DNA from 3 places in the Paenibacillus sp. UMB4589-SE434 genome. Region 1 is predicted to be linked to each of the others. Evidence: predicted binding sites of a transcription regulator. Region 1 holds the regulator's gene; each other region holds the start of a gene.
The links. Region 1 encodes Rex, which represses fermentation and respiration genes when NADH is low (regulators of the CRP and FNR family bind a similar motif). Its sites were predicted from a motif close to TTGTGAAATATTTCACAA; they were not measured.
Positions count from the first base shown of each region.

Region 2: a site for Rex is predicted at 6,481-6,498, ahead of nadA (quinolinate synthase NadA). Genes of this name have one in related genera too.
Region 3: a site for Rex is predicted at 8,335-8,352, ahead of QP775_RS09705 (YwiC-like family protein). Genes of this name have one in related genera too.

Region 1 covers NZ_JASOYK010000001.1:315,033-325,161, forward strand. Annotated here, with positions in the region: gene QP775_RS01510 (biotin--[acetyl-CoA-carboxylase] ligase) at 1-163, shown strand, start outside; gene panB (3-methyl-2-oxobutanoate hydroxymethyltransferase) at 461-1,321, shown strand; gene panC (pantoate--beta-alanine ligase) at 1,325-2,209, shown strand; gene panD (aspartate 1-decarboxylase) at 2,215-2,598, shown strand; gene QP775_RS01530 (tetratricopeptide repeat protein) at 2,738-3,400, shown strand; gene dinG (ATP-dependent DNA helicase DinG) at 3,562-6,432, shown strand; gene QP775_RS01540 (redox-sensing transcriptional repressor Rex) at 6,476-7,150, shown strand; gene QP775_RS01545 (amidohydrolase) at 7,125-8,435, shown strand; gene QP775_RS01550 (cell wall elongation regulator TseB-like domain-containing protein) at 8,451-8,993, shown strand; gene QP775_RS01555 (lytic polysaccharide monooxygenase) at 9,056-10,129, opposite strand, start outside.
Region 2 covers NZ_JASOYK010000013.1:43,228-53,356, forward strand. Annotated here, with positions in the region: gene QP775_RS25000 (vWA domain-containing protein) at 1-618, shown strand, start outside; gene QP775_RS25005 (protein kinase domain-containing protein) at 602-1,639, shown strand; gene tilS (tRNA lysidine(34) synthetase TilS) at 1,752-3,332, shown strand; gene hpt (hypoxanthine phosphoribosyltransferase) at 3,545-4,090, shown strand; gene ftsH (ATP-dependent zinc metalloprotease FtsH) at 4,183-6,306, shown strand; gene nadA (quinolinate synthase NadA) at 6,558-7,496, shown strand; gene nadB (L-aspartate oxidase) at 7,563-9,179, shown strand; gene nadC (carboxylating nicotinate-nucleotide diphosphorylase) at 9,172-10,035, shown strand; gene QP775_RS25040 (type III pantothenate kinase) at 10,040-10,129, shown strand, end outside.
Region 3 covers NZ_JASOYK010000001.1:2,304,670-2,314,798, forward strand. Annotated here, with positions in the region: gene QP775_RS09675 (thiamine pyrophosphate-dependent enzyme) at 386-2,692, opposite strand; gene QP775_RS09680 (2-oxoacid:acceptor oxidoreductase family protein) at 2,951-3,952, opposite strand; gene QP775_RS09685 (hypothetical protein) at 4,571-4,768, opposite strand; gene QP775_RS09690 (hypothetical protein) at 5,137-5,340, shown strand; gene QP775_RS09695 (bifunctional 2-keto-4-hydroxyglutarate aldolase/2-keto-3-deoxy-6-phosphogluconate aldolase) at 5,453-6,148, opposite strand; gene QP775_RS09700 (sugar kinase) at 6,357-7,328, opposite strand; gene QP775_RS09705 (YwiC-like family protein) at 7,460-8,206, opposite strand; gene QP775_RS09710 (acyltransferase family protein) at 8,468-9,559, shown strand; gene ilvD (dihydroxy-acid dehydratase) at 9,938-10,129, shown strand, end outside.

The sequences.
Region 1 (10,129 bases):
GATCGGTCGTGAGGTATCGGTAGCAACACCTTATGGGGATGTGACGGGAACTGCACAAGGATTAGATGAATCTGGTGCGCTTGTTCTGCTTGGGCAGGACGGACAGTATCGGAAAGTGTTTTCAGGGGATGTTCATTTCACTAGTGAAGGAACCACTTTCTAATTTGATTAATAAATGTAAGTCATGGGTACACTCGAGGATTTACTTCGATTACATATTTGATTATACTACCTATGTAGGCGATATCCGTTCGGAATCGCACTCGCAAAGCAAAGGAACTGTGCTGACAAGTACATATCCTTGTTGTGCTGCATATTTCTGCTCTGAGCCGAAGGGACCGAGACAGAGAGACGTCGCATGCGACCTCTTTTTTGCTTTGGGACCTTTTTAGTGGAAACGCTAAAAGGTTTTTTTGTTTTGCGCAAACTAAAAAGAGAATCGATAAGGAGATGAGTTAGGATGAAAGTGAAACAACCTCTAAGTATCGTAAAAATGAAACAAATGAAGGTGAATCAGGACCCGATCACCATGATGACGGCGTATGATTATCCCTCTGCAGCCCTCGTAGAAGAAGCCGACATGGATATCATTCTGGTTGGCGACTCTTTGGGCAACGTCGTACTTGGTTACGACTCAACACTTCCCGTGACCATTGACGATATGGTCTATCATACGAGAGCGGTTCGCAGGGGAGCGCCTCATACATTTATTGTGGCAGATATGCCTTTTATGACCTATCACAGCTCGGTTAGTGAGACGATGAAGGACGTGCGGCGCTTAATGCAGGAAGGTCATGCCAATGCAGTTAAGATGGAAGGCGGTTCCGAGATTGCATTGATGGTTGACGCTTGCGTGAAAGCGGGTGTACCTGTGCTTGGTCATATTGGACTGACGCCGCAATCGGTACATCAACTTGGCGGTTATCGTGTTCAGGGCAAGACGCCAGAAGACGCAGCCCGTCTCTTGGACGACGCTTTAACTTTAGAAAGAGCGGGTGCTTTTGCTGTCGTCTTGGAGCTTGTGACGGATCAAGTCGCGGCTTATATTAGTGAACGATTATCGATCCCAACCATCGGCATTGGAGCAGGAGCATCTTGTGATGGACAAGTGCTTGTATTCCACGATGTGTTAAAATATACACCGGCTTATCGGGAAAAACGATTCGTCAAGACTTACGCGGATATTGGTACGACCATTCGGGAGAGCATGAAGACCTATGTTAAGGATGTAAAGCAGCGTTCGTTCCCGGCTGAAGCTCACGCTTTTCATGCGGATGATGTGGTACTTGACAGCTTGTATGGACATGGAAAGGTGGAGTAATCGTTGTTAGTAGTTAGAACGATTGCGGAACTCAGAACCGCAATTAAAGAATATAGGTACAAGCAAAGAAATTGTACAGTCGGATTTGTACCGACAATGGGATATTTGCATAATGGACATGCAAGTTTGATGAGGCGTTCCGCAGCAGAGAACGAGGTATCTGTGCTTAGCATTTTTGTTAACCCGATCCAATTCGGGCCAAATGAAGACCTTGACCGATATCCACGGGATGAGCAGCGTGACTTGGCGTTAGCAGAGTTATGTGGAATCGATATTGTGTTTCTGCCGTCGGTAGAGATGATGTATCCTCAGGAGACCAAGACTAAGGTTGTTGTCGCACAGATGACGGCTTCACTTTGTGGGGCATCCCGACCAGGACACTTTGATGGAGTTACAACAGTCGTTTCGAAGCTGTTCCATATGGTGCAGCCTGACCGAGCTTACTTTGGGATGAAGGATGCCCAACAGATTGCTGTGCTGCAGCAGATGGTATACGACTTGAATATGGACGTTGAACTGGTGCCATGCCCAATCGTAAGAGAAGAAGACGGACTTGCACTTAGCTCGCGTAATGTTTACTTGTCCGAGGATGAGCGAGCGCAGGCGCTTGTGTTATCTCAATCTTTGCGTCTTGTCTCGGAGTGGCTTGCAGTTGAGCCAACGGTGACAGCTGGTGCATTGGCGGACCGTATTCGAACGTATATCAACGGTTCACCACTAGCTGAGATTGAATATGTGGAAGTGGTGGCGTTCCCTTCCTTACAGCCATTAACAGCAGCACTACCGATGAGTGAGCGTACGACAGATGTACTAATTGCATTGGCAGTTCGATTCGGTGCGACCCGATTAATTGATAATCGATTGCTTCAAGCTGCAGAAGAGGAGTGAGCCGTTTGTTTCGCGAAATGATGAAATCTAAAATTCACCGTGCTACGGTGACTGAGGCTAATTTAAATTACGTAGGCAGCATTACAATTGATGAGCAGTTGATGGAACTGGCGGATATTTTGCCGAATGAAAAAGTTCAGATCGTCAATAATAACAATGGTGCGCGTCTGGAAACGTATGTGATTACAGGTGAACGTCATTCTGGCGTTATCTGTCTGAATGGCGCTGCTGCCCGACTCGTTCAACCCGGTGATAATGTCATTATTATTTCTTATGCGGGGATGAATGATGAGGAAGCACGTCAATATCAGCCTAAAGTTGTATTTGTGGATGAACGTAACCAGCCTGTTGAGCTTGCACATGTAGAAGTACACGCTACCATCCGTTAGTATTCAAGCGCAGAACGAGCAAGTACCGGTAAAGCTGTTGGATCGTTGGAGCATCGCATGAAACGTGAACGATTAACACACAATGAACATGAGCCGTACAATCATGCACAGCATCACATTGTAAAGGTGGGATGAAGTTGTGTTGCAGCACATGTTCGCGACGATGAACGAATTGTTGGATGAGATTATCCAGCAGTATCCTTCGGCAGAAGGGACAACCAAGCAGGAACTGGAACACCAGATGTCTCTGCTGCGTTCCATGAGTGACCACATAGTTGAGGAATGGCTCCGTTTTGAAGAAAAGCTGGCTCTCGTTCGAGCTGAACGGAGCGCGGGCAATCAAGTACCTGCCACAGTGTCGAATCAGAATCCGCCAAGCGAGGACTCCGAGCTTCCGGATTACAATGATCCACTGCAGTACGGGCAAGGTTACTTTACGCTTCGTATGTATGAACAAGCCTCCAGACATCTGGAACAAGCGATATCCAGACATCCGGACAAGTTAATTGCACGAGTATATCTGGGCTTATCGTATTTGCATCTTGGTCGCAATCAAGAGGCTTGCCGTCATTTTCATTTTATTATCCCTTTGACGGAAGATGCAAAGCTAAAAGCGTTGGCATATAACGCTCTTGGCTGTATACAAGCGCTTCACCGCAATACCGAAAAGGCGCAGCATTATTTTCAGAAGGCACATTTTGCCGATCCGACAATTCCGGAACCGATTGCCAATTTGAAGGTATGCATCCATAATCACGGCGTACTTCAATATGGAGAGAAGCGGATGGCGCACATGTCGTAACGATGGAATGAAGCGTATAGATGTCCACAAGCATTCGTTCTAGACTGCATCATACACATGGAGAGGGGAACATCTTTTCGTAGATGTTGCCCTCTCCTCATTTTCAAACGACTGAACATCTGTTATTCTTAAAACAGAAATGGTGAGAGGAATTGTTAGGGATGAGATTTGCCGTATTGGATTTTGAGACTACGGGTAATCAACCGGGAGATGAAATTATCCAAATTGGACTCGTTATTCTCGGAGCTAATTTGCAGGTGGAACAGGAATATCATACCCTTGTGAAGCCTACAATCCCGATACCCGAATTTATTACACAATTAACGGGCATTAGCGAAGAGATGGTGAAAGAAGCACCTGATCTGGATGAAGCAATGACTGGGATGGTACCGTTATTAAATGATGTTGTGCTTGTTGGACATCATGTTGCTTTTGATTATCAGTACTTAAGACAAGCGCTAGAACATACAGGTTACCTACCCTTTACGGGTAGAATCCTCGATACGATAGAATTGCTGCGCATTTTATTTCCTTCCTTGACTTCTTATCAGTTAGGATCGGTTGCCCAAGCATTTAATATTACCCATGAACGTCCTCATCAAGCAGACAGTGATGCACTTGCGACCGCGGATATTTTTATTCGTTGCCTACAGGCTGTAGATGATTTACCATTGCTAACGCTTCAGCGGATTGTGGACTTATTTGGCTCTGACGAGAAGGATCTGGGCTGGCTGTTATATACGAAGCTGGTAGAACGCGAGCAAGATGCGGTACGGCTCAGCGAGGAGGGGGATGTATCGGCATATCGCCAGCTTGCATTTAAGCTGGGGGAGTGGACACATGTGCTTCCACCTCGTGAAGGAATGGATCAACCTGCTTTGGAAGGAAGCTCGTTTACACAATTTCTGGACGAAGTGAAATCTAATCTGAAAGAAAGATTAAGTAATTACGAACCGCGCGAAGCTCAAGAACAGATGTTCCAAGAGGTGATGGACAGCCTTGATCATGATCGGCATCTGTTGATTGAAGCAGGAACGGGTACAGGCAAGTCGCTTGGCTACTTGCTGCCTTCCATTTATTATAGCGTTAAGCACGATAAGAAAGTGATTGTTAGCACACACACGATTAATCTGCAGGAGCAGTTAAGACAACGCGATTTGCCGCTTCTGGAGCAGATATTGCCTGTTCCATTTAAAGCCACGATTCTTAAAGGACGCAGCCACTATTTGTGTTTGAGAAAATTTGAACATAAAATAAACTATAAAGAGTTTGTGCACGTCAAGGACGATATTTTGACTGCGGCACAGATGATCGTCTGGTTAAGTCAGACGGAGCATGGCGATGATGAAGAACTGCATCTGATTCAAAAGGGGCCGGAATTCTGGGATACTGTCGCGAGTGACAGCGATTCGTGCTTGAACCGGGCTTGTCCTTGGTTTAGAAGGTGTTTCTATCACCGGGCTAAGAATGATGCCAACATGTCGGATGTTATCATTACGAATCACTCTTTGTTGTTCACTGACGTGATCGCAGAGCATCGACTGCTGCCTGCCTATGAACACCTGGTCATTGATGAAGCGCATCATTTTGAAGAGACAGCAGGGAAGCATCTTGGTCTTCACTTGCAATACTTTTCACTAATTCATCCCCTTATTCGATTGTTTAAGGACAGCAAGAACGGGGCGCTTATTCTTCTACAGATGCGTTTGCGTCTATCAGGCAACGAGAAAGCGATGATTTGGGCTGAGGGCATTGAGAAGCTGCTCACTCAGCTTGCGGATGTACGAGAAGTGTGGGATCGGATGAACGATGCATTGTTCCAACTAATGCCACCGCCTGAAGCGGGTCAGGCGGAAGCAGGGCAATCCGTACTGAGGCTGCAGTCACAATCACGGCCAGAGTCTTGGAGCGGTGTAACTGAGTTGGAAGAAGATGTGCATGTACGTTTAAGTGACATCGTTCGAACGGGTGAGAAGTTGGTCAATGAGTGGAAAGATGTTGATGATGAAGAACTGCAAGCCGTTGTTGTTGATGTTACAGGGCTATTTAAAGATTTAGCTGAAGTCAGAGATGAATTCAGGCAATTTATGAAGGGTACGGAACCTGATACTGTTTATTGGATGGAAGGCAACATGCAGTACCGTCATAAATCAATGCAGATGTACGGCGTGCCAGTTGACGTAAGCGAAGCTTTAAATCGTTATTTCTTCGAACCGAAGAAAAGCATTATTTTAACATCGGCGACATTATCTGTTGACAAGTCGTTCCAGTTCGTGGAAGAACAGATTGGTTTGAAGGAAGCTGCACGGGATGGTAGGCTGCACAGCGTGATTTTACCTTCTCCATTTAATTACCGAGAACAAGCACTGGTTGTTATTCCGCGAGATTTTCCTACTGTTAAAGGTTCAGGTGACCCGCTATTTAACAGCAAGCTGGCTCAATCGATAGGGGATATTGCCAAAGTAACCCGCGGCCGCATGCTCGTACTCTTTACATCTTATCGCATGCTCAAAGATGTTTATGAACAGCTCAAAGATTCGCTAGCGCCGCATGGAATTCAAGTGCTGGGACAAGGGATGGATAGCGGCAACCGGAGTAAGCTGACTCGAAGATTTCAGGAGCAGACGTCTTCTGTGCTGCTGGGTACAAGCAGCTTCTGGGAGGGTGTAGATATTCCTGGTGATGCACTTACTTGCCTCGCTATTGTTCGATTGCCGTTCCAGCCGCCGAATCATCCGCTTGTAGAAGCGAAGTCGGATCGCCTGAAAAGACAGAAGCAAAACCCGTTTCGCAAGCTGTCTATACCGCAAGCCGTCATTCGATTTAAGCAGGGATTTGGACGTTTGGTACGTACAACTCGGGATAAAGGAATCGTCATCATTTATGATACGCGTGTAATTGAGACAAGTTATGGCAAGCATTTCTTATACTCGCTGCCAGGTCCGAAGATGGAACATATGGCGACGGATCAACTAGTGCCTCGGATCGAAACCTGGTTAGAAGATAACGAAACGATAGACAATAACAGCTAAGAACTCTACAACTGTATTTAACTATCGAGAGGGGGCTCTATCGATGAAGACGTTAAAAATATCAGAAGCAGTCGTTCGTCGACTACCGATTTACCTGCGCCATCTGTTGGAATTAAAGCAACGTGAGGTTCTGACTGTATCCTCGCAGGATCTTGGGCAGAAGCTGGATTTGAATCCGGCTCAGATTCGCAAAGATTTGGCTTATTTCGGAGATTTCGGACGCAAAGGGATCGGCTATGACGTGTCGTATTTGATTGAGCAGATCAAGCATATTCTAAAGCTGGATCAGAAAGTGCACGTTGGTTTGGTTGGTGCTGGTAAGCTAGGACATGCCTTATGTAATTACACGGTATATTTGAATGATAACATGAAGATTGTAGCCGTATTTGATGCGCAGCCTTCCAAAATAAATACGACTATTAACAATCTACGCGTTCAACCGATGGAAGAATTACAATCTACCGTGATCGAGAATCGTATCCGTATTGGGATAATTACTGTACCCGCACTGGAAGCACAGCAAGTCGCAGATCAATTCGTTCAGGCGGGAGTTGAGGCGATTTTGAACTTTGCACCTGTTATTTTAAAAGTTCCAGCGCATATCCGTGTGCATACGGCTGACTTTACGACTGATCTGTTCAGCCTGGCGTATTATTTACAAGATGATGAAGAAGGAAAGGACACGGTGACACATGACGACAACATTAATCGTACGTAATGGCTTATTTGCACAATTGCAGCCAGATGCGACTAGTTCGACTCTCAAAGGATATATGGTAGTTGAAAATGGTCGGATCATGCATATTGGTGCAGATTTGCCTGAACAATATCATCAAGCCGATGCGCAAATTATTGATGGGAACGGGCTGTTCTTTATGCCTGGTCTTGTGAACACGCATGGGCATGCTGCCATGACGCTGCTTCGTGGTTATGGCGACGATATGGTGCTTCAAAGATGGCTGGAAGAGAAAATGTGGCCTATGGAAGGAAAGTTTACGGATCAGGATGTATACTGGGGCACTGCATTGGCTGTTCTGGAAATGTTAAAGGGCGGCACGACTACCTTTGTTGATATGTACGATCATATGAATGAAGTAGCAAAGGTAAGCGAGCAGGCGGGTATCCGTGCAGCACTGATGCGTGGTGCAATCGGCTTGTGCAGTGATGAGGTACAGCAGATGAAGCTGAATGAAGCGGTCCAATTCGCGAAAGATTGGAACGGTCAGGCGGAAGGGCGCATTACGACAATGCTAGCCCCTCATGCTCCTTATACGTGTCCACCAGCGTTTATAGAGAAATTCGTACAGGCAGCGCACGATATGGATTTGATGCTGCATACACATATGTCTGAGACACGAGCGGAAGTAGAGCAGAACGTCAAAGATTATGGCCTGCGTCCAGTAGCTCATCTCGAGAAATTGGGCTTCTTTAGCCGACCGTCCTTTGTAGCTCATGGTGTTCATTTGACAGATGAAGAAATTGAAGTGCTTGCACGTCATCATGTAGGTGTATCTCATAATCCAGCTAGCAACTTGAAGCTTGCGAGTGGGATTGCAAGAGTTGTAGATCTTCAACGCGCTGGAGTTAATGTATCCCTGGGAACGGACGGTGCGGCAAGCAACAACAACTTGGATATGTTCCAGGAAATGCGACTGGCAGCAATGATTCATAAAGGGGTATCGGGCGATCCAACGGCTGTTCCTGCCGCAGAGGCGATGCGTATGGCTACGATTAATGGTGCGCGTACAATCGGACTGCAAGATGTCGGACTGCTTGAAGTGGGTATGAAGGCAGATTTTGTTGCTGTGAACATTGACCAGCCTCATTTGCTGCCACATACCGATCTTGTATCGCACATGGTGTATTCAGCTTCAGGCCAAGATGTCAAACATGTATGGATTGACGGAAAACAAGTGGTCAAGGACGGCACATGTACGACGCTTGATGAAGAACAAATTCGCTATGAAGCTTCGCAATGCTTTGAAGGCTTGCTTAGCCGATAGACGGAGGAGGCGAAGATGGCCAGAACTCGAGCGAGGCGGCACAGCCGAATGAGGTTGTGGATATTAGCCGTATCTTTTGTAATCGTTTTGTTGGGATTTCTGACTGTTCGATATTTGATGTCGGTTAACGATATTGAGCATGCGAGGGAAGCAGAGATCATTCAGCGGGCGAATAAAGCAATTGCGCTGAAAGAAATTATTCATGTAGATAAGTCTGTATGGGATACCGTTTATTATATCGTAACAGGTAAAGATCAAGCCGATGCCGAACAAATGGTATGGGTAGGTGCTAAAGATACGGACCCTGTAACTGTGATGAAGGCAGCTGACGGTGTCTCAAAGGCTCAAGTAACCGAATTGCTTCAGACGGAATATGCAGGAATTCATATTGTACGTGTTATTCCAGGTGTGAAAGCTAACGATAAGGGCGAACAGACATTTGTATGGCAGGCGCAGGTACAACGTCCAGATGAAAATGGCATTAAACGATATTTCTATCATTTTTTTGACTTCAAGTCTGGTGCTAAGCTGGATGTATATGCAATGCCTAATCAATAATACCCTAGGGGCATAGCCCCTAGGGTATTATTATTTTGGACGACGTGGTCAGGATAATTAACCTATTTCAGCTGCCACAAAGCGGGCACATTGCTTGGCTCCCAACCAATTAAAGAGGTGTGAGGCTGGCGGCACTCATACACATTGCCATTGTAGCTAACTTTTGTACCGACGGTATATGCCGTGTTAGGTGCCCAAGCCGGAACAGTAGGAGTTGCGGTCGTTGTGGCGCTAATCGCATTGCTGTCTGCGGACACATTGCCCGCTGCGTCGAACGCACGAACAGTAAACGTGTAAGTAGTGCTGGCGCTCAAGCCTGTAACGACGTAACTAGTCGTTGTGCCCGATACGGTCGCGACTAAAGTTGTTCCTTGATATACACGATAACCAGCTACGCCGACATTGTCTGTGGATGCACTCCACATTAACGGTATGCTTGTAGCCGTCGTTGTGCCCATCACATGTAAGCCAGTAGGCACAGTTGGTGCTTGAGTATCTACTGGAACTGGTGGTGTGGTGACAGTGACTGCATTGCTAGCCGCAGATACATTGCCGGCAGCATCGACAGCTTTAACAGAGAATGTATAAGCTGTGTTGGAAGTAAGTCCGTTAACGGTGTAATTTAACGTCGATCCTGACACAACAGCAACAAGATTACTACCGTTATAGACGTTGTATCCTGTGACACCTACATTATCGGTAGACGCGTTCCAAGCCAACGATACAGAGGTAGATGTGCTGCCGGTAGAGTTAAGAGCGGCAGGAGCAGTTGGAGCTTGGGGATCAGTAGGGTTGTTGCCACCAAAGTTCACGTCAATGACATTGTAGAACGCATTTCCTGTATCCGCGATTTCCCATACTGCTAAGATGACATGATATCCCGAACGATCTGTAGGTACGTTGCACGTATCGGAGTAAGTAAATGGAGGACGCGCACCGCCATAATTCACAGAGCAGAATGGTGTAAGGTCAAAGGAAGCGCGAGTAAGGGCCGAATTAGGGTTCCAATTAGGCTTAGTAATGTAGTATTTCCAACTCGTTGTTGCATGCGCAGCTGTTAGCTTCCAATTAAAAGTAGTCTGTCCGCCGCTAATGTTGACTTTTGTCCAACGAGTAGCAGATTGCTCATCCAGCTT
Region 2 (10,129 bases), on a different contig from region 1:
GATATTGCTAGAGCTGGAGGTGGCATCAGTAGAATTGTAAATCAGAGACAGCTTGCTCAGACGATGCAGATGATGACTCGTAAGACGGTCGTGCAGACCATTCATCAAGCGGTCAATCACGAATTAAAGCATATTCTTGGATGTGAAGAAGAATCAATTCGTGTCGAGGTGCTGCCTCCTGAACAGCGTGCCGAAGTTGTACGGGTTATGGATGAGATGGGAGAGGAAACGCCGCTTCGTGTTGCGCTGTTAATCGATACAAGCGCAAGCATGAAGCCTAAGCTTCCCGCTGTAGAAGACGCCATACATGACCTGATGCTAAGTCTGCAAGCTAGAAGAGGAAAAAGTGAGCTGAGTGTATTTCATTTTCCAGGATCTCACGGGAACGAACATGCGGTAATGGATATGGATTGGGCAGCCGATATGAATAGAGTAAGGCGGTTGTTTCAACGGCTAAATATAAGGGGTACAACTCCTACAGGGCCTGCCCTCTTGCATGTAGTAGACTTTTACCAATATGATAGTAGGGCAAGAGCGGAGAATATTCCTTATTATTCAAGTTCCTCCAATAGGGAGGGAACTGGAACGGACGGGGTGTGGAGTGACTACATCGTATAAGCGACAGCGGACATTGGAGCGAATGCGTGAGATGCGTGCTGCTGTACTCAAGTCCGGTGAGAAAATAACAGGATTATGGAATAAACGGACCTATCGAATCGTACGTTTGTTAGGACAGGGTGCGAACGGGGTAGTCTATTATGTGGAGCGAGTTCGCAACAATGAGTCTCATTCAAGACCTATAGAAGGCTACGCACTTAAGGTTGGTGGAGACGCCATTGAGTTTCAATCCGAGATTAATGCACTTAAGGCTTTGGAAAAGATAAAACGACAGCAGGCAGGCGGGAATAGGGTTGGGCGCGATGAAGCCCGGCCTTTTCTTGTCGAAGCGGACGATGCTGAAATAGCTGGACAGAAGCTGCCGTTTTATGTAATGCGCTATGTACCAGGGATGACGCTATCTGTCTATATGAGGAAGCGAGGCTCGGATTGGTTCGGATTTATCGGAGGCAAGCTGTTATTGAGGTTAGAATGGCTGCATGAGAACGGCTGGGTATTCGGGGATATTAAAGCGGATAATGTGTTGGTACGTCAAGATGGTGATGTTGAATTAGTCGATTATGGGGGTCTGACTCCAACTGGAAGCAGTATTCGTCAATTTACAGAGTGGTATGATAGAGGGTCTTGGAATGCAGGATCACGAGTGGCAGAGTTCAGCTACGATTTGTTTTCATTTGCGGTGCTGACCGTCCATTTATTTAATGAAGAGAAGCTTAAGCAGCGAATATCTGGTGTTCTGCCACAAATACGTCAGCGTGAAGACTTAATGACGATCATACGAGAGTGTCCCGTGTTGAACCCTTACGAATCGTGGTTGTTCCGTGCCATCTACGGCAAATTTCATTCCACCAAGCAGGCAAAGGAGGAGTGGATGAGGATCAGCAAACAGGTGTATCGCACACCGCGTCGTCCACATCGCCCGACGCCTGCGTGGCTAAAAATGTCATTTGCAGGGTCGGCGATTCTTTTGCTCATGAGTGTGCTGTATTGGGCATGGAGAGAGCAGTGGTGGTTAGGCTAGCAGAATAGGTGTAAGTATACATAAAAAGCAGGTAATTGCAGTTTTAATTTAGAATTAAGTATGGAATAGGGTAAGTAATGATAGACGGGTTAAAAGGTTGGAGGAATATAGCATGTCTGCACGCGAAGATGTTGACCATTATGACTGGCAGAGATGGATACAAGATCGGCATGAACAGGCCATAAAGCGCAAACTGTGGGATGTGGGCGATCGTGTTGTTGTGGCGGTGTCCGGTGGACCTGACTCGATGCTTCTGATGCATATGCTTGCACACATGGAAATAAGCGTCTCGAACGAAAGGCTCCAATTGGTCATTGCGCATGTACATCATGGATTTCGTCAAGAGGAATCCGATGAAGAGGCGTTGCTTGTTGCGGAGCAAGCGGCACTTCTCGGATTGCCATTTGAGATGACTCGAGTTGATGCCCCTGATCACGCGCAGCGGTACGGGATGAACGCTCAGGCGGCTGCCCGCGAGCTGCGATATGCATTTCTCCGTGAAGTTGCGGTTAAGCACAAAGCTGCGCTTGTTGCACTCGCACATCATGCAGATGATCAAGCGGAGACGGTGCTTATGCGCTTTTTGCGCGGAACTGGCACCGCAGGGCTGAGCGGGATGGTGTGGAAGCGTTCAGAGGCAGGCATTAACTACATTCGTCCGCTTCTTGACATGCGTAAGCATGATATTGTGCAGCGCTGCGCATCACGAGGTATTATTTATGCGAATGACAGCAGTAACAGTAAGCGGAGTTATCTTCGCAATCGTCTTCGCCTTGATGTACTGCCGATGTTGGAGCAGGAGAATCCCCGCTTGGTTGAGTCGCTAGGTCAGATGGCTGAAATGATGCAGGGTGATCATGACTGGCTTGAAAGCGAGACAAGACTCTTTTTTGAAAGTCATGTGAAGGCGTGGAATGATGGTAATAGCATGGACATAGAGCCTTGTATTTCCAAACTGACCAGGGACGATGAGCTAATTTCTTATTATGCCGCGACATATAGGGGCGGATGCCTTCTGGATCGCAACTTGTTTCTTAAGGTACATGTTGCTTTACAACGCAGGTTGATTAAACTAATATTAAATTATCTCTTACGGGAAGCGGAACAGGTCAATTACGACGCCGTTGAACGGTTGCGGCTTATGGCGATTCAAGAAGATCCGACGACTTTAAAGGCTGACGTCGGAGGCGGGGTGCATTTCCATAGAGAATATAATCGTTTGATCTGGCTATTGGACCCTGAAACAGTGCATCCTGATTTGTCGGAAAGTCGACAGAGAAAATTATGGATTGAACGCACAGCGACTGAAGGAATCCTGCAGCTACCGACTCATACAGGAACGATTACTTGGACAATCGCAAGCCATAAGACGGACTCGAATCATACATACTCATTGAAGAATAGCAGTGAAGCTGCGTTTGACGCGGATAAGCTGCAATGGCCAATTAAGATTAGAACGCGCATGCCGGGAGACCGGATGCGAGTTCAAGGACTAAATGGAAGCAAAAAAGTGCAAGATATGTTCGTCGACATGAAAGTGCCGCCAACGCTGCGTGACTCTCTGCCAGTCATTACGGACGGGCAAGAGAATATTATCTGGATTCCCGGAGTCCGGAGATCTGATATGGCACTTGTTCAGCCGGCAACACGCTCCATTTTACATATCGGATTCGCATCGTCACTTCGCAAATGAGATGTAACCATTCGTGTTGCCGCTTCGTATATAAGTGTGTTTCGTAAATGGATACTTGGTTTTGCGAGGGGGATATTGGTTTGCCGTTCAATGACCGACCGTACGCCTGCCGCAACAAGCCAAGATTTACAGCAGCATTCATTTTCCTAGCGGTTCATGGATGAAGAGATGAAGTCATAAGTATTAGTATTCACTCTAGGAGGGGCCCATCATTGCATAACGACATTGAGAAAGTAGTATTCAGCGAAGAACAGATTCAAACGCGGGTGAAAGAGCTGGGTGAACAGCTAAGCCGTGATTACGCAGGTAAGCAGCCTCTTGCTATTTGTATTTTGAAGGGTGCTTTTATCTTTATGGCGGATCTGGTCAAGCGCGTTGATGTTCCAGTTGAAATGGACTTCATGGCGGTATCCAGCTACGGTGCATCCACTAAGTCCTCCGGCGTAGTCCGTATTATTAAAGATTTGGATGTGTCGGTTGAAGGTCGAGATGTGTTGATTGTGGAGGACATCATAGATACTGGGCTTACGCTTAGTTATCTAATTGAAGTTCTGCAAGGCCGCAAAGCGAACAGCATTAAAGTGGTTACGTTGTTCGATAAGCCAGCTCGACGGTCGGTGAATATGGAGGCTGATTACAAGGGATTTGTATTGCCGGATGAATTTATCGTCGGGTACGGTCTGGATTATGCCGAACAATACCGTAATCTGCCATATATCGGAGTGCTGAAGCCCGAGATCTATACCGATAAGAAATAAAGCACAAACCTGCCATTATACGGTTTAAGCAAGTTGAGATGGTAAGACGTGCTATGATACAATAACTTCGTGTCTTTGAGAGGAGGTAGGGGATGAATCGGTTCATCAAGAATTCTGGTTTTTATCTGATTCTTTTTTTAGTCGTGGTGGGCATTGTTCAATTCATCGGAAGCGGCAACGAAGCCACAGACACCCCGAGATATGACCAGTTTCGCAAAGAGCTTTCGGCCAACAATATAGAAACACTTACTATGCAGTACGAAGGTCGAGCTTACTTGGTCATCGGTAAATATAAAAAAGTGCCAGAGGGCTCCAAGAGCCAATCCTTAAACTTCGTCACGTACATACCGGATAGTACTCCGGCTGTGCAAGAAGTAATGGATGCAAGTACCAAGCAGGGGGACTTGAAGTTCGAAATGAAGAAGATGGAAGAGCAAAGCCTGTGGCTGACGCTTCTAACATCCTTTGTTCCATTCATTATTATGTTCATCCTGTTCTTCTTCTTCTTTAATCAAGCTCAGGGCGGCGGCGGCAAAGTAATGAACTTTGGCAAGAGCCGTGCTCGTCTCTATAATGAAGAGAAGAAACGTGTCACCTTTGAAGATGTAGCAGGTGCAGATGAAGAAAAGCAAGAGCTTGTTGAAGTGGTTGAGTTCCTCAAAGACCCACGCAAGTTTGCTGCACTTGGCGCTCGTATTCCGAAGGGCGTTCTGTTGAACGGACCTCCAGGTACAGGTAAGACGTTGCTGGCCCGTGCAGTTGCGGGTGAAGCAGGCGTGCCATTCTTCAGCATTTCTGGTTCCGACTTTGTGGAGATGTTTGTTGGTGTTGGTGCGTCGCGTGTTCGTGATTTGTTTGAAAATGCGAAGAAAAATGCTCCATGTATTATTTTTATCGACGAAATTGATGCTGTTGGTCGTCAACGTGGTGCCGGATTAGGCGGCGGCCATGATGAGCGGGAACAGACGCTCAATCAATTGCTGGTTGAGATGGATGGATTCGGCGCCAATGAAGGTATTATTATCGTGGCAGCAACCAACCGTCCAGATATTTTGGACCCTGCCTTGCTGCGTCCGGGCCGTTTTGACCGTCAAATTACGGTTGACCGCCCAGATGTGAAAGGCCGTGAAGCGGTGTTGAAGGTGCATGCACGCAACAAGCCGCTGAACAAGAACGTGAAGCTAGAAACGATTGCGAAACGTACAACTGGCTTTACAGGCGCTGACCTGGAGAACTTGTTGAACGAAGCAGCTTTACTTGCTGCCCGCAAAAACCATAAAGATATTACGATGCAAGACGTGGATGAAGCGATCGACCGTGTCGTTATTGGTACGGAGAAGCGCAGCCGCGTAGTCAGCGACAAAGAGAAACGCGTAGTTGCTTATCATGAGTCAGGCCATGCGATTATTGGCTACTTCCTGGAAGCGGCGGATCAAGTGCATAAGATTACGATCGTGCCGCGTGGACGCGCTGGCGGTTACGTTGCTATGGTACCGAAGGAAGACCGGATGCTGCTGACGAAGCAGGAATTACTGGATCGCGTAACTGGGATGCTCGGGGGCCGTGTCGCAGAAGAAGTATTTATCGGCGAAATTGGTACCGGTGCATATAGTGACTTCCAACAAGCAACACGTATTATTCGCAGCATGATTATGGAATACGGTATGAGTGATAAGCTTGGACCGATGCAATTCGGCTCCCGTCAAGGCGAAGTGTTCTTGGGACGCGACCTTGGCCATGAGCAGAACTACTCTGATGCAATCGCTTATGAGATTGACCAAGAGATGCAGCGTATGATCAATGCTTGTTACGAGCGAGCACGTCAAGTGTTGACGGAACGTTCGAAAGAAGTACATTTGCTGGCGAATGCGTTGCTTGAGCGTGAAACGCTTGAGTTGGAGGACATGAAGCAGTTGATTGAGAATGGTGCGATTGACGATACTGTCAAACCGCAATCTTCTGAAACTGCAGAGACGGTTACAACTGTTGATAATACGGGAGATGTTAAAGTGAATCTGGTGAGCAAGCCAGAGAAGCTTGGACCTTCCTCTTGGGATGCGAAGCCTGAAACTACATCGACGGATACGGATTCCAAATCAGTAGATGCTACTCCTGCTCAGCCGACATCGCCTTCTGAAGCAAAGGATGAATCGAGCTCGGACGATGCTGTTAAAGATGCTGTGGAGCAGCCGGAGAAGAAAGACGAAGACAAATAATCCAACTGGGATACCAGTTGATATAAGAAGAGCGTGCCTTGTAGGTACGCTCTTCTTGACGTATAACTGCACATTTTGCCTAATGCGGCGACAAAAGCTCTAAGCCGATGTATGAGTAAGGATAAGCCAAGGAATACTTCGGATACGGACAACTACTGCGTACGATGCGTGTAATTGTGAATTGACACACGTAATAGCGTTGTGTAAATTAGGTGTTAATGACAAGGCCAAGGGGTGAAGTTTACGTGCAGTTGGAAGCACTAGCATTGGCGCGTAAGGAAGAGCAGAATCGTGAGCTGCGCGAGCGGCTTATGCAGTTGAAGAAAGAACGTAATGCTATCATACTGGCGCATTATTATCAGCGCGATGAGATTCAAGAGGTGGCTGATTTCCGAGGAGATTCGTTCTTGTTGGCTCAGAAGGCAGCAGAGACGGATGCAGATGTTATCGTATTCTGCGGTGTGCACTTTATGGGGGAGAGCGCGAAGATATTAGCGCCGAACAAGACCGTCATTATTCCTGACGAGCGTGCTGGCTGCCCGATGGCCGATATGGTGAATGTAGATGGACTTCGCAAGCTGAAAGCTCAGCATCCCAATGCGAAGGTTGTAACATATATTAACTCCTCAGCAGACATTAAGGCAGAAACTGATATTTGCTGTACCTCCTCTAACGCGGTCAAAGTGATTGAGTCGCTTGATGCCGAAGAGATTATATGGGTACCGGATAAGAACTTAGGTCATTATGTGCAAGATATGACCGGCAAAGAAATGATCATTTGGGAAGGCTACTGCAATACTCATGATATGCTGACCGTTAAAGATGTAGTTGAGATGAAAGCCAAATATCCTAATGCTGCCTTTGTTGTGCACCCGGAGTGCAGACCCGAGGTTGTGGCGATGGGGGATTTTGTCGGAAGTACGACGGCCATACTTCAATACTGCCGGGATTCAGAGTATACAGAATTCATTGTAGGAACAGAAGATGGTACGGGATACCAACTGCGGAAAGACAGTCCTCATAAGTCGTTCCACTTTGCAACGAAATACCTTGTTTGTCCCAACATGAAAGTGAACAACTTGAAAAAACTCGTGAAATGTCTCGAAACGATGCAGCCGCAAATTTATGTTCCGCCGCAAGTTGCCGAGAAAGCACGGTTATCATTGGAGCGCATGTTACAGGTGAAGTAGTAGCATGCGCTACTCTTCTGTAGGAGAGTTATGCACTCAAGAGCGGATAACAAGGAGTGAACGGATATGATACCTCCGTATTTGATCGATTTTTCACTAGATGAACTGCCGCATGAAGAGACCGATGTCATTATTATCGGGGCGGGAATTGCGGGGTTATTTGCGGCGATTCAGGCTAGCCGGAAGCACAGGGTGACCATTATTACCAAGAAGTCGCTCTTCGACAGCAATACTCGGTATGCACAGGGTGGTATTGCAGCTGTTATATCAGATGATGATTCTCCTGCTTATCATCGCCAGGATACATTGGTTGCGGGCGCCGGCTTATGCTCGCCGGAGGCAGTGAATGTACTGGTTCATGAAGGACCGGACGGTGTTAAAGAGCTGATGAAGATGGGCACGGAGTTCGATTTTGAAAATGGTGAGCTGGCCTTGACCAAGGAAGGTGCGCATAGTCATCGCAGAATTTTACATGCCCATGGCGATGCGACAGGCTTTGAAATCGTACGTGCCTTAGCCGAGAAAGTAAAGAACATTCCAAGCATAACCGTTTGGGATGATCATTTTGCTATCGATTTAATTATAAAAGATTGCGAATGTCATGGGGCTGTTGTACAGCGTCCTGATGGTGACCGCGTATATATAACAGGTAAGGCAACGATTTTATGTACGGGCGGCACAGGACAATTGTATCGATATACGACTAATCCGGAAGTAGCAACGGGTGATGGCATCGCTATGGCGTACAGGGCTGGTGCATACATACAGGACATGGAGTTCAACCAATTCCATCCTACTGCCCTCAGCTATCCAGGAGCACCGCGTTTCTTAATTTCTGAGGCGGTACGAGGGGAAGGCGCTGTTCTGCGCAATATTAAGGGCGAACGCTTTATGGAACGATATCACCACCAGCAGGAGCTGGCTCCGCGTGATATTGTGGCTCGTGCAATAGTTAGCGAAATGGAGGCCACCAAGTCCACATTTGTATATTTGGACATTACTCATGAGTCTGAAGAGATGGTGAAGCATCGTTTTCCCACTATATATGAGACCTGTTTGCAGTATGGGCTTGATCTGACAAGTGACTGGATTCCGGTGTCGCCTGCAGCTCATTATATGATGGGTGGGGTTAAGACGGACTTGAACGGCGAGACCAATATCGGCCGCTTGTTTGCCTGCGGGGAGACTTCTTCTACTGGTGTTCATGGTGCAAATCGCCTGGCCAGCAATTCATTGTCCGAGGCCATTGTATTTGGTCGCCGAATTGTGGAGCGCATTCATCAGTTATCTCAGCCAACCAATCGAGTCAAAGGGCTGTCCGTTCAGACCGGTCGTCATGACATACCGATGCAGGCAGTAGTCGAACGACGCCTCAAGTTGCAAAAAATAATGGTCCGGTATGCTGGCTTGCGTCGTGACGCGGAAGGTATGATAAAAGGACTTGATGAATTGAAGCGCCAGCTTGGCTTCTTCCAATCCCGTTTGACGAGACGAGAAGAGTATGAATTTGCGAACTTGCTTACCTGCGCACTGCTTGTAACGGAATCGGCATATTGGCGGCAGGAGAGCCGTGGGGCTCATTATCGGGAGGATTTTTCTGATCGTGACGATGGGCATTGGCGCAAGCACACCCTGATTCATCGCGAACGCGGTATTACAGAGGAGAGAATCAACGATGTTTAATATAGAACGTCTGGCCCTGCGTGAACAGATTGCAGCATGGCTGAAGGAAGATATCGGTACAGGTGATGTTACAACAGCGTTTACCGTGCCCCAGGGTCAACAATCCAAAGGTATTATCCATGCCAAAGAAGACGGTATTATTGCGGGGCTTCCCGTTGCAGAAGCTGTGTTCGAAGTGGTAGACCCCCATTTGACTTTTCATGCCTTGGTGCAGGAAGGTGAACGGGTTCAGAAAGGCACGATACTAGCTGAGGTTGTAGGCAGTACACATAGTATATTAACGGGCGAGCGCTTGGCACTTAACTTGATGCAGCGTATGTCTGGCATTGCCACGAAGACAGCTGTATTTGTGCAGGCACTTGAGGGACTTCCAGTACGGCTAGTGGATACACGCAAGACAACTCCCGGACACCGTGCGTTGGAGAAATATGCGGTTCGTGTTGGGGGCGGAGCCAACCATCGGTTTGGCTTGTACGATGCTGTTATGATTAAAGATAATCATATTAAAGGCGCAGGCAGTATACGCGATGCCGTTTCACGCGCACGTGAGCATATACCGTATACGATGAAAATCGAGGTCGAGACGGAATCTATGGATCAAGTACAGCAGGCTATACAAGCGGGCGCAGATATTATTATGTTGGATAATATGAGCTCGAGCAATATGCAGGAAGCGGTTAAAGTGATCCGTGAACAAGTGCCGCATGTATTAATCGAAGCTTCCGGAGGTGTAACCTTGGAGACCATTCGTGAAAAAGCTTTGTCTGGTGTTGATGTTATCTCTGTAGGTGCGCTTACCTATTCCTTTAATGCATTGGACATTAGTTTGGACCTTAATGAGAAGAAAGTGGGGTAAAGCTGTGGTTCTCGTCATAGACGTAGGAAATACCAATATTGTGCTTGGTGTTTATAGAGGGAACAAGCTTCTTCACCATTGGCGCTTAGCGACG
Region 3 (10,129 bases), 2.0 Mb from region 1:
TCATCAACCTGCTGACCTCTATTACTTTTTCTTTCTCTTACTTTTCTACTTTTATTACCTTTCTCGCCTCCCCCACCTTGCTTACCTTTCTCATTTTCCTTACCTTTTTCTAACTTTTCCTATCTTGATTATATTTTTAACTTTACTTACTTTTCTTACTTCACTTACCCTGCTCACCAATTTTTCTTACCGTTCTCACTTCTCATCGCACACTCCCCATCTGTTAAGCCCGTTTTGCCTGCTTATATCAGCGTTTCCAACTCTCTTTTTGCTCGTTAAGATTGATTTCGTGGCTTATTCACCTACCCCTGTACGCAAAATAACCTCATCCCAATCAGCAAAGTAATACTGCTGTCGTAACGAGGTTATTTCTGTAGTTTATCGACTACAAGTTAGGGTTGTCATGTTTAGCTTTAAGTGCATTCCAGCGTCGCTCCACTTCCTGCTCAAACGACAGCAGTGCTGCGGCATTTTCAGACTTGGCCATGTGGCGAGTCTTGCCCATCTTATTTAACCACTCCAAAAGAGGCACTTTCTTATTCTTATCTTCAGGATTGTACGTAATATTAGTAATACCGTGCTCCACTTCATACAATGGGAAGAAGCAAGAATCTACGGCTGAATTGACAATATCTGTGCCAAGCTTGTCATCAGAAAGCCAGTTTAACGGACAAGCAATTAGAATCTTGCCATAGACAAGCCCTTCATGCTGCGCGTACCACTGCGCCTTTGCTGCCTTTTTCACCAAGTCCTGCGGAAACGATTCGCTTCCCGTAAACACGTATGGAATATGAGTCGCAGCCATAATTTGCGCTGTATCCTTATGATGGAACAGCTTGCCTTTCTGAACCGAGCCGACGTTGGACGTAGACGTCCGATGTCCAAGCGGAGTCGAGTACGACTGCTGCGCGCCCGTGTTCATATAACCTTCGTTATCATACTCTAAAATAATCATCTTATGATTACGCAGCGCAGCACCTATTGCAGGCCCCATCCCGATGTCCATACCACCATCGCCAGTTACCATAACAAATGTAAAATCGTCAGCCAAATTGAGATGATCCAGTTCACCACGCCGTTTCCGCTCCCAGAACATCTCGACTACACCAGACAACGTGGCCGCCCCATTCTGGAACAAATTGTGGATATAAGTAGCTTTGTGAGCTGAATACGGATAGCCTGTCGTAACAACCATTGCACACCCAGTATGGAATAAAGTTACGATATCGCCTTCAATTCCCTTAAAGAACAATTCCAAACCAGAGAATATGCCACAGCCAGGGCAAGCGCCATGTCCAGGGGCAATACGTTTTGGCTTCCGTGTAAGATTACGCAGCGGCGGAATACGAACGTTAAGCTTGCCGCTGGTCTCGTCCGGCGTGACCGTAATCAGCCCTGTGTTCAGATCCTCATATTTCATCGGCTCCAGCACGCGCTGTGGTGCTTTGGATGCCTCACCCGGTGTATGGCCGTGATAGTCAAATGGTTTTTCCACCACGCCAGTGTCCGCCGCAGCAATAGCCGCTTCAAACAATGCATGCCCATCCTCGGCATAAAAGTCCTTGCCCCCGAGGCCATAAATACGTCCCACTACGAGCGTATCGCGGTTATTATACGTCATCAGGGCTGACTTAATCTCCAGCAGCATATTGCCCCCATGTCCGCCGTAAGCGTCAGCACGATCCCCTACAGTGATCGCCTTAACATGCTTCAGTGCCTCAGCAATCTCTTTGGCAGGAAACGGCCGGATCATGTTCGGCGAGATGGAGCCTGCCTTAATTCCGCGTCCACGCAATTCATCCACGACATCCTTGATGATTTCTGCGGATGAGTTCAGCAGGAACACAGCAACTTCGGCGTCCTCCATCCGGTATAGATCAAGCATAGGGTAATCGCGCCCTGTTAATGCGTAGTATTCCTTGCGAATACGTTCAAATACTTCACCTGCTTTATACATTGCCATCGACTGCTGATAGCAGTTATTAATATAATCAGGTTCGTTCATGTACGGTCCAACCGTAATCGGATTGTTGCGATCCAATGTATCAGCAAAGCCAGCCATCGGCTTCTCGCCTACAAACGTAGCCACATCCTCGCGTTTCGCAAACGTCTGCACTCGACGCTTCTGGTGCGACGTAAAGTATCCGTCGAATGCCACCAGCACAGGCAAGCGAACCTCTGGGTCCTCCGCTAGCTTCAACGCCATAATGTTCATATCATATACGGCTTGTGGATCTCTGCACAATAAAGTAGGCCAGCCTGTATTAAGGGAGAAATACAAGTCGGAATGATCTCCGTGAATATTAAGCGGGCCTGACACCGAGCGGCATACCAAGTTCATCACCATCGGGAACCGGGTACCTGACTGGACGGGCATCTGCTCTAACATGTACATGTACCCGTTCGCACTTGTTGCATTAAATACTCTTCCGCCTGCCGTGGAAGCGCCATAGCATATACCAGCTGAGCCATGTTCGCCGTCAGCAGGAATTAACTTGATGTCATGCTGTCCGTTAGCCTTCATCAGATCCAGAAATTGCGCCACCTCGGTTGATGGCGAAATTGGATAGTAACCCATGATGTGATAATTGATTTGATGTGCTGCATAAGCCGCCATCTCGTTGCCGGATTCGTACACCATCCGTTGTTCCACGGTCCCTATCTTAACTTCTTTATCATATTCGATTGCCATGGGTCCTCATCCCCCTTTAATCGTTCTGCTGTATGCTTCTATTTCCAATTCATATCGTCCAATCATCATCCTGAGTAGTTGTCCGCTACATAAAATAGGTGCCGTCTGTTCACCTAAAAGATCTTCATCGTTCTTTTTTGTTCTGTTCTTATTCTGTTCTTAGTTCTGTTCTTTGTTCTGTACTAAGTTCTGTTCTTTGTTCTGTACTAAGTTCTGTTAATCTATATGTGTAATATATTCATCAATATGTGAAATCGTCTAGATTAGCGTAAAATGGTGCGGCATCCGATGCTCGTCAGCGTAACCGTCCTCTTCACGCGCATCTGAAAGCGCTTCCGTAGGACAGGCATATACACATTTCAAGCAGCCCTTGCAGTATTGATAGTCGATGCCTTGCAGAAACATCTGTGGGCGTCCCTTCTTGTCTGGCTTCTCTTCCCATACAAAGCAGAAATCAGGACATACATTGTCACAAGCTGCACAGTGAATACATTTATCATCTGCAAAATGCGGCATCATGCCCGCGCGAGAAATGCTCAAGTCTTTTAATATCGAGTTGCCCGGGTTCACAACCACACCGCCGATCGGCTGCGTCTCGTATCCCAATACAGGCGTATCCCAGCGCACGGCCTTTGGCAGCACAATACCTGCTGCTATCGGAAAAGCACTGAACTTTACTTCATCATAGCCGCGTTGGAAGGTGTTCAATGCTGGTTGGACCGACTGAGGATACTTCTTCTCCAGCGACTTGCGGATTACACTTTTCATCTGTTCCGCATCCAAAAAGTCACACAAGCGGAACATGGCGCCTAGCATCGCCATATTGGCCCGATTCTTCTCCTCAAGTGCAATGCCAGTTGCATCAATAACGGCGATATTGCCCCCAGGCAAGCGCAGCATTTCCAATAATCGTTCTGGTGTTTTTGCAGAGTTGACCAGTACAAGACTGTCCTCTGTTACGCCGCTTGTTACGTTTACCGTCTTGTAAAGCGCTTCATGAAATATACCAACAATATGCGGGCGTTCAACCGGCGTCGTATCTCGAATAAGTGTGTCTGGCATACAAAAACGAATGTGTGCTTTCACCGGGGAGCCCTTCTTCTCCGAACCATATGACGAGAAGCTGACACCATTTAATCCGCTGCCGGTAACCCCTGCCTCCGCCAGCATCTTGCCAGCCAGATTGGCACCTAACCCTCCTATGGATTCAAGTCGAATCTCGAAGAAGCCAAGCTCATTCACTTTGGGCAATGTGACCATGTGGTGGATCTCCTTTCCGATCTCCTATGCCTAAATAGGCCAGGAATATTAATATCTTATATCATTATCTGTCTGCTGCATGAGTTTCCGAACTTCTGCACACGTGCCAGGAGACGCTCCGCAACGAGGACAGGTCAAACCAAATTGTAATAGACTGACAAAATGGTAACCCAAATACGCATTTGGTAGTGTGATTCAAGTCACGTGTTGACGATTACACTATGTCGGTAATGTGAAAATGAAGAAGTCAAATTTTGAAATTCCTAATTGAAGAAGACTGGGACGATGCTATTTTGCGTTAACATAGAGGCTTTAGATGGGGTGGAGGACTACGTGCTCATGCCTAATATTCAAAAAGACGCTCAAATTTCCACCTGTGTTGGATCATCGAAGCGTCTTGCAATGTAGTAGAACGATAGATGGACTGCTACATTCCTTATAATTATTAGTTATTACTCTTATGCATTATTCGACGTAGTGAATCGAATTCCTGCTCCGTTTCTCTTTATATTACCGAGTTCAGCTTCCTCACCAAATCTACCGCGAAGCGCTTCAGCTCATCTGGCGGGTAATGGCGGGTCACTGCTTCATGCAGCAGTTGATATACCTCTGCCATTACTACAACCCATTGCGACTGCCTCCCAGATTACAGCATACGCGATTAAACCTTTGATCTGGACATGCCATTCCACACCGCTTACTGGATGCTCCCGTAATCATGGATCCGACGCACACAAGTCGTGTAAGCTCGCTTGACGTGTCCTCATGACCCAAACTGTCCAGCGTATTATCCATGCCTGATACATTACCATCCATATAAAAGCTCATGTCTGCCACTTAGCTGCCCCTTTGGAACAATGGGCTTAAGTCCTATAGCCTATGATATGCTTTGCTATATACGATGGTCACTAGTATATTTAAATACACGCTTAAAGTCCGTAAAATACGCTTTGGCCAAAAGGGATACGGAAAGTATGGAGGGTACACCCGTATCTATAGAATGCAGCTAGATTATAAACTCTTTCTTGCTCATCTGATCCAATCGTGGCATTTGTCATCCCAAATCAGATCACCAGCCATAATTCGAATAGAAAGGCAAGCACTGCTTATCTAATTTTCCCGCTTTGCATCATTTTCTCATAACGATCTACCGTTATCACCAGCATAACGCGCTCTGTATCGTCATGATTAATCCCGAGCCGCTGTCTGCATCCATATCTACAACGCAGCCGCTCGCAGAACGTGATCGTCCTACAGCACTCCTCCGCAACTCATTGTGCTCAAGCATTTTCTGCGTTTTCAAGACTAGTCGCAATTTGACGTTCACGTTTCTGTGCCCGCAGTATCTGAATGCCATCGTTAACTTTATGGAGCAGTATTGGACATAGTTGAAGACACCTACGATCACATAAGTAAGGACAATAAAGCTGACCCCCCGATAATCGACGAGTCAGCTTATGGACATTGCAGTCTAATTATAGAAGAAACTGATCCCTGATCCTATCCGGAGATCGTTCCGGCAAGTGGGGCTTCAACGCCGATCGCTTGGCGATAAGCTTCCATATAACGTTCAGCTTGACGTCGGACATGAGACATGTCGCCAGTAGCTACGGCGTCTTTGGTCAGATCTGAGCCAATTCCTACCGCAACCGCTCCCGCACGAATCCAGTCTGCCAAGTTCTGCACATTAACGCCGCCAGTCGGCATAAAGTTGGCTTGCGGCAAAGGTCCTTTCATCGTCTTAATGATGGACGGCTCGTACAGATTACCCGGGAACAGCTTCACAATATCAACTCCCAGTTCCAAAGCTTGCTGAACATCAGAGATTGTCATAACACCAGGGAGAACTGGCACACGATACAGATTGCATATTTTCACTGTGTCTGCTTGCAGGGAGGGACCAACCACGAATTCCGCACCTGCCAATATGCTAGCACGGGCCGTAGATGCATCAAGTACAGTGCCTGCTCCTATGATGGCAAATGAAAGTTGGCTATTCGGATCGCTCGAATATCGGGTGCGTAATTGCTCGATCGCTTGTAATGCACGAGGAACCGTCAGTGTGATTTCAATGACTTTGATCCCCCCCGCAATCGCCTCCTCTGCCATCTCTACAACTTGCTCTGCCGAATCCGCACGTAACACCGCAACTACACCACATGCTTGAATTTGCTGCAGCAAACGAATTTTGTTCATCTCTGACACTCCTCTTCCCATGAGTTATTAGTCTGTCTGTATAACCGGTATACGCTTAACCAAACCGTGTAAATCCCATGATGATCTTGTGTGACGAATATGAGCCCACGCATTCGTCACACAATTATTCTAGTTGTAGTGTACAAATGACCATACACGAACGTGTAGCAGCAAAGTCTGCAGTAGAAAGCCATTCCTCAGTGATTGCTTAACGCTCGATATGTACAGCGTGGTTCAGCTTATCCTGCACTTGCGCCCATGTAGGCAGCGCTTCCCAGTCGCCAAATGCCTGCACGACCATCGCACCCATGACATTGCCTAATTGAACTGCCTCCACAATGTCATAACCCCGAACGATTCCTGACAGCAGCCCTGAGCAGAACGCATCACCCGCTCCGACCGTATCCACCACGTGCTGCACAGGTGTATAGGGAACACGGCTCACTTGTGAGCCACGTACGACATAGTTCGTGCCGAGTCCGCCCTTCACAATACAAGTCGCAGATAACTGACCCAAACGATTAAAAATCGCTTGCTCATCCTCAGTGCCGTAGAGCAGTTTCAGTTCATCCAGGCCGGGCAGAAAATAATCCACCTCATCCGCCAGCGGAAGCAGTTCCGCCCGTGCCTGCTCAATCGGCCACAATTTCAAGCGCAGGTTCGGGTCAAAGCTTACTTTAACACCTGCGTCCTTGGCGATTCGAACTGCCGCTTGGACCGTGTCAGCACAACTGCTGCTCAGCGCGCACGTAATGCCTGTCACGTGAAGCAGCTTAGCCGAACGAATGTAGTCCTGATCCAAATCATCAGGCTTCATACGGCTTGCAGCCGAATGCTTGCGGTAATAGTATACCGAGGAATGTCCGGCTACCGCCTCACGCATCATGACACCTGTTGCTTCATCCATGCATAATTGAACACGGGACACGTCCACACCTTCTCCGCGTACCGCTTTCATAATATAGCGCCCTAGCGGATCGAGCCCTAGCCGACTAAACCATCCAACGCGGTGGCCAAGCCTTGACAAGCCGATCGCCACATTGCTTTCTGCTCCACCAAAAGACTTCATAACCGTCTGCGCATATTCCAGACCCCGCGTATCTGCGGAACTGAACAATGCCATCGATTCCCCAAACGTAACGACGTCAGGCGTTACGACTTGATCTGACAACGCTTCCATCCCGATGTGCCCTCCCCACAGCCGTTGTTATGCCCTCTAGTTTAAACGTGCTTCCAAATATCGTCAATCCAGATCTTCTACAACATTCTGACAATTTGCTGCTTATCCCCAGTTCTCCTGAACCTCGTTCCTTATATACATAAGGCAAGCGAGAATGCAGTCATCACACTAAATGCAATCTCCGAGATGCCAACCTGCTTAATCGTTACACGCTGATTGGGCATCCATACGGCTCTGAAAAATAGAAGCCCAAAGGGAAGCGCCAGCCATGGCGACAATAACAATCCAACGGTAGTACCTGCCACAATATGTACCGTAACAGACCCTACATAGTAGTTCTTGTTTCCCTTTTCACGTATCATCGTTTTAACATAAAATATAGTCCCCACAAAATAAAGTACACAAGCCGCACACAAACGCCATGCCAAGCTCCATGCTGTACCTCCACCAACTTCAAAAGCTATGATCAGCATCCAGCAAAATTGCAATACGGCAACTGCATCATTTAGAAAGTGACGTTCATTTTTGCGTTTCGCAAACCAGATATGAACCAAATAACACGGCAGCATAACTGCTCCCATCCACCAAATGTCCAAACGGCAGCTTAACAAGATGACGCCGGACACAAGCAGCACAGTGCCCCATACGAGATATGCTCTCTTATACGCTGCATATTTACTAGTCTTTACTCCTTGCAGGAAAGCAAATGAACCACAATAAGCCGAGAACCAGGCTGCAGCAAGCCAGAGATGCGTCCAATTCGGCTTTGCTGCAAGCATCCCCAGTAGGAATGGAATGATCAACATCGCCCATGCACCATGCTGGTTTGGAATGATAGGCATAGAACCCCGTTTGTTTTTCTTTGCTTGTAATGCCATTTCGTCTCCCCTTGCACCATATTTTTCCGATGGATAACTATATATTAATAGAAGTACCCGCTTCTGTCTAAGTGAATAAGGGAACGTTCAAACTTCTGTCAACTGTCATTTGTCAAACTCGCATTTTCTTGTGATGAATATCACAATCCATCACAAGAACATATGCTATCTTTTGGGTAGATAAAATATACCTCAAATGAGGAACGAAAAAATAGAGAAATCCTGCGCGTGGCCTGGGCTCATCATGAGGAGGATACGAACATGTGGGAACGCAAGTTGCAGCATCCCATGCTTAGCAACGCGTCGATAAAGTCCCCTTGGAGTGGAGAGACTTTCGGCTTGAACTTAAGATTCTTGCTTATCGTTACTGTATTTGTAGCTAACGCAATTGAACCTTTAATCCATGCAATGCCTGAAATGAAAGCTTTGTTTCTGTGGATTTTTACGTTCCACATGCCTTTATTTGTAGGTGTTACCGGTTATTTCGCACGGTCCAATTTGTTTAGCGAGAAGGGTAATCGGATTTTGCGGCAGATCGCTTTGCAATATGTAGTGTTTCAATCGATCTACTCGCTATTGGATTATTTGCTGTTCCGTGTGCCTGGTGTTACACACTCCTTCTTTGTCCCTTATTTGCTCTTATGGTTTCTAATCGGACATTTAGTCTGGAGAATAGTACTAAGAGTATTTATTCACAAAGGTGTCAAGCACCCTGTGTTGTGGTCGATTGCACTTGGCGTTTTGGTTGGCTTTATTCCTTTTGGCGGTGCTTGGTTTGCGATTTCTCGAACCTTCGTGTATTTGCCATTTTTCGTTATCGGTTACTCTTGCAGCTTGGAGTCCCTTCGCAAACGTGTGACCATACCTATTCGAATTATTGGAGCCCTTGTTTCTGCTGGACTGCTGGTAGGCTTATACTTATTAGCACCACAGATTGAACCAATTTGGCTCATGAACAATATGACCTTTAATGAACTAGGCTGGATTCATGATGGCTTGTCGGCAATTATGCTTCGATTTGCAATATATTTGATTGAATTTATCGCCTCAATCGCCTTTCTTGCTTGGGTGCCGCAGCGTATTTGCGCCATCACAGACTTGGGCCGACGGACATTGTACGTCTTTCTACTGCATGGCCTAATCGTGAGGTTTGCAGAATATTTTGGCCTTTATCAACATGTCACAAGCGGAATTGCAGTATCTTTGCTCATTATATTTTCGATCGGTTGCACTGTTCTTCTCGCACAGCCTATCGTACGTAATATCGCTCACCCGTTGATCGAACCTAACGGAGAAGCTGTATTCGGCTGGGTACGACGCGACGCTTGGCGTCAGCGCATGAAGCATAGTTAGCTCCCCCGCTAACACTTCACCCTCGATGCGTGACTCAGACGAATGCTTCACATACACCATACGCTTCACTCCTGCACAAGAGGCACAGCACACGCTGTGCCTCTTGTGTCATTTACATTTGAAGTATGCATTCGTAATCAGCGCAACCTTACCGGTACAAGACTCCCGTCGTAATTATTAAATAATCATCTGTAGTTCAATCCTCTCTAGAAATACAGCAGCAACCCTGCGTGAAAAATGTGAGGTTATAGCTATGAGAATTTCTTTCTATTTTACATGTGCAAGTCGCTAGAAAAAGCCCGTTAGTTATGATAGACTCATCATAATATACACAATTCATACGTTAATGCTATGAAGTAGAGAAGTGGAGGAATAACAATGTCAGCCCCTAAGATGCGTTCAGACATGATTAAGAAAGGCTTCGACCGTGCACCACACCGCAGCCTGCTCCGTGCAGCTGGTGTAAAGGAAGAAGACTTTGATAAGCCGTTTATTGCCGTATGCAACTCTTATATCGATATCGTTCCTGGGCATGTCCACCTTCAAGAATTCGGCAAGATCGTTAAAGAT